Regions from separate parts of the Janthinobacterium sp. SUN118 genome, predicted to be linked through region 2. Evidence: predicted binding sites of a transcription regulator. Region 2 holds the regulator's gene; the other holds the start of a gene.
The links. The regulator FNR, encoded in region 2, switches genes on or off when oxygen is low (the NO sensors DNR and NnrR bind a similar motif). The targets are predictions, from matches to a motif close to TTGATNNNNATCAA.
Positions count from the first base shown of each region.

Region 1: O0880_RS07950 (OmpW family outer membrane protein) is a predicted target of FNR. The motif match lies at 1,591-1,604, and genes of this name have one in related genera.

Region 1 covers NZ_JAPUBV010000001.1:1,728,971-1,732,439, reverse strand. Annotated here, with positions in the region: gene O0880_RS07955 (MetQ/NlpA family ABC transporter substrate-binding protein) at 1-698, shown strand, start outside; gene O0880_RS07950 (OmpW family outer membrane protein) at 912-1,529, opposite strand; gene O0880_RS07945 (LysR family transcriptional regulator) at 1,686-2,582, opposite strand; gene fur (ferric iron uptake transcriptional regulator) at 2,856-3,296, shown strand; gene O0880_RS07935 (MerR family transcriptional regulator) at 3,371-3,469, shown strand, end outside.
Region 2 covers NZ_JAPUBV010000002.1:706,699-710,167, forward strand. Annotated here, with positions in the region: gene O0880_RS18855 (response regulator) at 1-1,407, opposite strand, end outside; gene fnr (fumarate/nitrate reduction transcriptional regulator Fnr) at 1,658-2,416, shown strand; gene O0880_RS18865 (FixH family protein) at 2,541-3,065, opposite strand; gene ccoG (cytochrome c oxidase accessory protein CcoG) at 3,121-3,469, opposite strand, start outside.

The DNA of each region.
Region 1 (3,469 bases), on a different contig from region 2:
TGGGCATCAAGCCGATCCTGGAAAAACAAGGCTACAAGGTCAAGATCGTGGAATTCAACGACTACGTGCAGCCGAACTACGCGCTGGCCGAAGGCTCGCTGGACGCCAACGTGTTCCAGCACATCGTCTACCTGACCAAGTTCGCCACCGATAACAAGCTGCCGCTGAGCCCATTGATCACCGTGCCGACGACGCCGATCGCGCTGTACAGCAGCAAGCACAAGTCGCTGGCGGAAGTCAAGAACGGCGCCACCATCACCATGCCGAACGACCCGACCAACCAGGCGCGCGCGCTGGTGGTGCTGGCCAAGATGGGCTGGATCAAGCTGAAACCGAACGTCGACCCGCTGCGCGCTTCCGAGCGCGACGTGCTGGAAAACCCGAAGAAGCTGAAACTGGTGCCGCTGGAAGCGGCGCAGCTGCCACGTTCGCTGGCGGACGCCGATTTCGCCTTCGTCAACGGCAACTTCGCCCTGGCCGCCGGCATGAAGCTGACCACCGCCCTGGCCGTGGAAAAGATCTCGGACAGCTACATCAACCTGGTGGCGATCCGCACGGCCGACAAGGGCAAGCCATGGGTCAAGGACCTGGAAGCGGCCTACCGCTCGCGCGCCTTCCTCGACGCCACCAACAAATACCTGGCCGGCTATGAAAAGACGGATTACCAGCTGGCGCTGGAAAAGACGCTGAAAAAATAAAGCGCAAGCAAGGCGCTGCACGCAAAAAGACGGCCAGGTTCACACCTGGCCGTCTTTTTTTGCCCGCGCTGCACGGGCATCTTCAATACTTGCCACGCCTGACAAAACCGACGCGAGCGGCAGTCACTGTGCTTGAGAAGCGCGACTGTACGAAGGTACAGTGCGCATCGCAGAGCGCAAATGACGACGCGCAGCAGGTTTTGCTCGGTGTTCCTAGAAGCGGTAGCCGACGCCGACGCCGATCAGCAGCGGATCGACCTTGACTTCGCTGGCCTTGGCACCGCCGATGAAGACGTCGCTGCGGATCTGCACTTTCTTGATGTCGAAGTTCAGCGACCAGTTTTTATCGAGCTTGTAGTCGACGCCCGCTTGCAGCGAGAAGCCCCAGCTGTCGTGCTCGAGGCGGCCGGCGCCATTCAGCAATTTCACGTCAGAAATATTCGTGTAGTTCACGCCCGCTCCCACGTAAGGGCTGAACTGTTTTTCCGGCATGAAGTGGTATTGCAGCGACAGCGTCGGCGGCAGATGCTTGAAGGTGCCGATCTTGTTGCCGTCGAGCTTGACGTCATGCTTTTGCGGGTAAGTCAGGATCAGCTCGGCAGCGATGTTGGGGGTGAAGAAATACGAGATATCGATTTCCGGAATCGTCTTGCTGCTGACATGCAAACGGTCGGATGCGCCGACGCCGCCGATAGGAGCAGATTTGTCGGCCGGGTCGATATGCACGGCGCGCGCACGGACCAGCCAAGGGCCTTCCTGTGCCATGGCGTTGCCGGCGACTGCGCCGATGGCGGCCAGGACGATTGCTGCTGCGGTTGCGGACTTTTTCATTGTATTTCCCTCTGTCGTTAAGTAACGCTGCGAAGTCTAAGAGTGCAGTGCAACAAAAACTTTGATCCACATCAAATAGTGCTGGATGGCATCAACAGACGGAATTTTTCCTTTTCCCAGGTCAAAAATTGCGGCATTGCAGCGCGCTACCGCTCCTTAGCGCACGCCGTCAAACAGGCCGGCCACCCAGTCGGCGAACACGCGCACGCGCGGCGACAGCTGGCGGTGGTGCGGGTACATCACGGACACGGGCAGCGGGTCGGGCCGCATGGACGCCAGCACTTCCACCAGCGCTCCCGCCGCCAGCGCCTGCGCCAGGTGGTAACGGGGCGCCTGGATCAGGCCCATGCCGGCGCGGCAGCAGGCGTGGTAGGCGTCGGCATTGTTGACGGACACCGTGCCCGGCAGGCTCACGCTGTGCACCTGGCCGCCCGCCCGGAAATCGAAGGGCCAGGTCTTGCCCGTCTGGGCGGAAAAGAAATTCACGGCGCGGTGGTGCGCCAGGTCCGCCAGGGTATGCGGCGTGCCGTGCGCGGCCAGGTAGGCAGGGCTGGCGCACGTCACTTGCTCGAGCAGCGCCACGCGGCGCGCCACCATCGACGAATCGCTCAGTTCGCCCACGCGCAGCACGCAATCGACGCCTTCGCGCACGAGGTCGACGAGGCGGTCGCCCATGCCGATTTCCAGTTCGATCAGCGGATAGCGGGCGCAGAACTGGTCGAGCACGGGCATGACGAAATGCAGGGCCAGGGTTGCGTGCAGGTCGATGCGCAGCTTGCCGGCCGGCTGCTGCGCCGCCGAGGAAAAGACGGCTTCCGTTTCCTCGAGGTCGGCCAGCAGGCGCACGCAGCGCTGGTAATACGCGTCGCCGTCGGGCGTGGGCGTTACCTGCCGCGTGGTGCGCTGCAGCAGGCGCACGCGCAGCCGCGCTTCGAGCTGCTTGATCGCATGCGTGACGGTGGCTTTCGGATAGCCGAGGTCATGCGCCGCCTGCGTAAAACTGCGCAGTTCGACGATACGCGTGAAAATGCGCATCGCATCAAATCGGTCCATGCCCACTCCATTGTTATTTCGTGCTGCACAGTGTAGCGATATCGGCGTCATTTTTCCATCGCAAGCCATGACGCGGAGCGGCACGGTGCGTGGAACGCAAGCCAGCCTTGCGCCGACGTCACTGGTCTGCCGCCGGGCCAGACAGCATAATATTTCCACCTCGCACAATACAAATGAGAATAGTAATGATTATCATTTGCGATATAATGCAAAATCATAGATAGGCGTACGCCCAGGCGCACGCCAAGGCGATCACAAAAAGGAATGGGAGACATGGATATATTGAGGGAACTGCGTGAATCGGGCTTGAAAGTAACCATCCCCCGCTTGCGGATTCTGCAGCTGTTTCAAGAAGGCACGATCAAGCACCTGAGTGCGGACGATGTCTACAAACTCTTGCTGGCCGAAAAAATCGACGTGGGCCTGGCCACCATCTACCGCGTGCTGATGCAGTTTGCCGAAGCGGGCATTTTGTTCCGCCGCCACTTCGAATCGGGTCACGCCGTCTTCGAATTGAACGAAGGCCAGCACCACGACCACCTGGTCTGCACGGGCTGCGGCAAGGTCGATGAATTCGTCGACGAAGGCATCGAACTGCGCCAGAACGAGATCGCCGCCGAGCGCGGCTTCGTGCTGCATGAACACGCGCTGTCGCTGTACGGCACCTGCGCCGAGTGCACGGCGAAGAAAGTCCCGCCGCGCAAGCCATCCTGAGGCAACGCGCGGCGTAGCGCCTGGCGCACCGCCTGCGCTACACTGCGTGCGCCGCAGCTCGACAAAGGACAAACATGTACATCGGAGAAATCGCCCGCCTGGCGGGCACCTCGCCCAAGGCCTTGCGCCACTATGAAGCGCTGGGCTTGCTGGGCGACGTGCGCCGCTCGGGC
Region 2 (3,469 bases):
CATCGTCGTGGCGAGGGTATTCATGACTTCATCGAGGTCGAACTCGACGGGAGACAGATCCATGCGGCGCGCCTCGATCTTGGAAAAATCGAGCACATCGTTGAGGATGCCCAATAACGACTGGCCCGCCACGCGTACCATGGTCAGGTACTTGCGCTGCTCGGTGTTGAGCTTGGTATTGCCGAGCAAATACACCATGCCCAGCACGGCATTGAGAGGCGTGCGGATTTCATGGCTCATGTTGGCCACGAAATCGCTCTTCGCGCGGTTGGCCGCCTCGGCCCGGTCGCGCTCCTGCTCCAGCTCCGCCGCGCGCGCCTCGAGCTCGTGCTGCAGCCGGTCGCGCTCGCCCATCAGGCCGTTGAACGCCTCCGTCAGCTCGCCGATCTCGTCGCGCTGCTGCACCGGCACGGGGGTGAAGCGGTTGCCCGAGGCGCGCAGCGACAGCAGGGTGTCGCGCAGGCGCACCAGCGGCGACAGCAGGCGCACGGTGACCCAGCCCAGCACGGCCGCGGCCAGCAGCGAGGCGCAGATGCTCCAGAGTACCAGCCGCGACAGTACGCCGTTGAACGGCTCGAACGCGTCGGCCACGGGCAGCGAGGCGGCCAGCAGCCAGTTTACGGATTTCAATCGCTTGAAGCTGTTGACGGCCGTGATGCCGCGGCTGTTGGTGCTGACCATGCTGCCTTCGCCGTCTTCCTTCAGCAGCTGCGTGGTGGTCTGGTTGGCGTTCGGCGCGCGCGGCTGCAGCAGGCGGCTGGTATCGGGGTACAGCACGTAGCGCGGCACGGCTTCGCGCGTGAGGATGAAGTAATAGCCGCTCTTGCCCACCTTGGCCGTGCGCAGGTGGCCCAGCATATTGTCCTTGTACAGGCGCAGCACGCCGATCACGATGCCGGCCACGGCGCCGTTCTTGTCCAGCACGGGCGCGACCATCTGCACGATGGGCAAGTGGCTGGTCTTGCCCAGCATCGGTTGCGTGATCATCGCCTGTTTCGTGCGCATGACGGTATGGAAGTAATCGCGGTCCGTCACGTCGGTGCCGTTGCGTCCCGGCACCTCGGGCACGTTGGCCACCACCTTGCCCTGCGTGTCGAGCACCAGCACGTCGTCGAACAGGGCCAGCATGGCGCGCTGCGTATAGTACTCGCGCAATGCGCCGGCGTCGGCCATGAGGGCGGGCGGCTGGTGGCGCGCCGTCTGGGTGATGATGTCGAGCAGCATCGCCAGCTTGTCGTCGAGCTCTTCGGCCGTGCGCTCGATCAGGGCCGTTTGCTGGACCAGCAGTACTTGCGTGAAATCGTCGCGCATGTGCTTGACCTGGATCATGGTGACCAGGGCGATCATGGCGATCGAGGTCAGGCTGGTGGCCAGCGCGACTTTTGCTTTAATGCCGAGAGGCTTCATGATTTCCTTTTCAGTCCCCGAAGGGACAGGCGGCAGATAATGCTGTCAGGAATTTTCCTATCAATACAGCAACTTGGCAAGCGCCGGCCGCGTAAATTCCCGCCGTCAAAGCAGCAATTGACGATGTTGCCATAAAATTAAATGCAGGACGTCGTTTATTCAGCGAAATTAGCGTGAATGACGGGGAAAATGGCACAGGCAAGCGCGCTATGCAGTAAACTTGTTGTTGCATTTTCAAAAAGGTAATGACATGACAGAAGCGCTACTCTCTCCAGCCTTGCCCGCCGTGAACGTGGAAGCGTTGCGTGCGCGCTGCTCGACGTGCAGCATGCATCAATTGTGCCTGCCGATGGGCCTCGACGTGGGCGACATGGACAGGCTGGACCAGATTATCGGCCGTCGCCGCAAGGTCGCGCGCGGCGCCTCGCTGTTCCGCATCGGCGACTCGTTCCAGAACCTGTACGCGATCCGCCTGGGCCACTTCAAGACTTACCAGATCAATCCGGGCGGCGAAGAGCAGGTGACGGGCTTCCAGATGGCTGGCGAACTGCTGGGCATGGACGCCATCAGCGCCGACCGCCACCACTGCAATGCCGTGGCGCTGGAAGACAGCGAAGTGTGTGAAATCCCGTTTTCCAGCCTGGAACAATTGCTGGGCAATATGCCCACCCTGCTGCGCCATTTCCACCGCATGATGAGCCAGGAAATCACGCGCGAGCAAAGCGTGATGCTGTTGCTGGGCAATATGCAGGCGACGCAGCGTTTTGCCGCCTTCATCGTCAACCTGGCGTCGCGCTACGAGGCGCGCGGCTATTCGGGCAGCAACTTCCAGCTGCGCATGTCGCGCGAGGAAATCGGCAACTACCTGGGCCTGACCATCGAGAGCGTCAGCCGCTTGCTGTCGAAGTTCAAGAAGGAAGGCTGGCTGCGCGTGTCGAACCGCGAGATCGAGATCCTGCAGCCGGCAAAATTAAAAGCCATTACGGCCGGCACCGACACCTGCAAATAACGGCACCGTCAAAACCTGCTGCGCGTCGCGCTTTGCGGCTTGCGTTGCGCGCTGTACACCGGCACAGCTGCGCTTCCCGGCCGTCCATCACTGGCGCCCGCCACGGTTTTCCCCGGCGCTGGCCTTATAGTTCCTCGTCCGCATGCAGCGCGATGCTGCGCTGCGCGGGCCAGGTCCAGATGCCCGACAGGCGCCACTCGCGCGTATTGTTTTCCACCAGCACCTGCCAGCGGCTGCGCTCGAGCATCGGCAGCGCCACCGAGAAGTTGCCCATGGCGTCGGGCTGCACCAGCAGCTTGATATCCTTTTCCGGCAAGGTCGCGTGCGCCAGGTGCAGCTGCAGCGGCGCCTGGTACGCCTTGCCGAAGCTGTGCACGGAGCCCGTCAGGCGTGCTTGCGCCACGTCGTACGCCAGGCTGGTCGACATGGCCAGGTTGCTGGCGGCCGTATCGCGCCGCAAGTCCTGGTTGATGGCCTTGCCCTGCTTGTAATAGTCGCCCACCACCAGCGCGTCAGGTTGCGTAAACGCGATATAGCCCATGAAGCTGCCGACGACGACGGACAGCCCGGGACCGATCATCAGCAGCCATGGCCAGCGGTGCTTGTACCAGGGCGCGGCGGGGGCTTGCAGTTTCAGACTGTCGGACATTGTTTTCTCCTTGTGACGGCGGCAAGAACACGGGGATTCCTGCCGCCTTTCCTGTTTAACGTGGCACGATGAACACGGCGCTTTCGCGCACGTGCAGCGACGGGTCGTCCAGCGACTGCAGCTCGATCGTGATCTTGTTCGAGCCCTTCTCTCCCACGCCGTGCGGCACGCGCAGGCGGATCGGCCAGCCCAGCGTTTCCGTTGCCTGCAAGGTCACTTCATCGCGCGTCAGCAAGGTCAGGCCCGGCAAGCCGGCAACGCTGATCCTGAAGCTCTGGCTTTGCTCCGAAGTGTTCATGATCTGCAGGCGGTAGACGTTCTCGATCATGCCATCTTCCACTTCGCGCCCCATCGAGCCGCGGTCGCGGATGACGTCCATCTTCAGCGGCGTGCGCAGGGCCAGC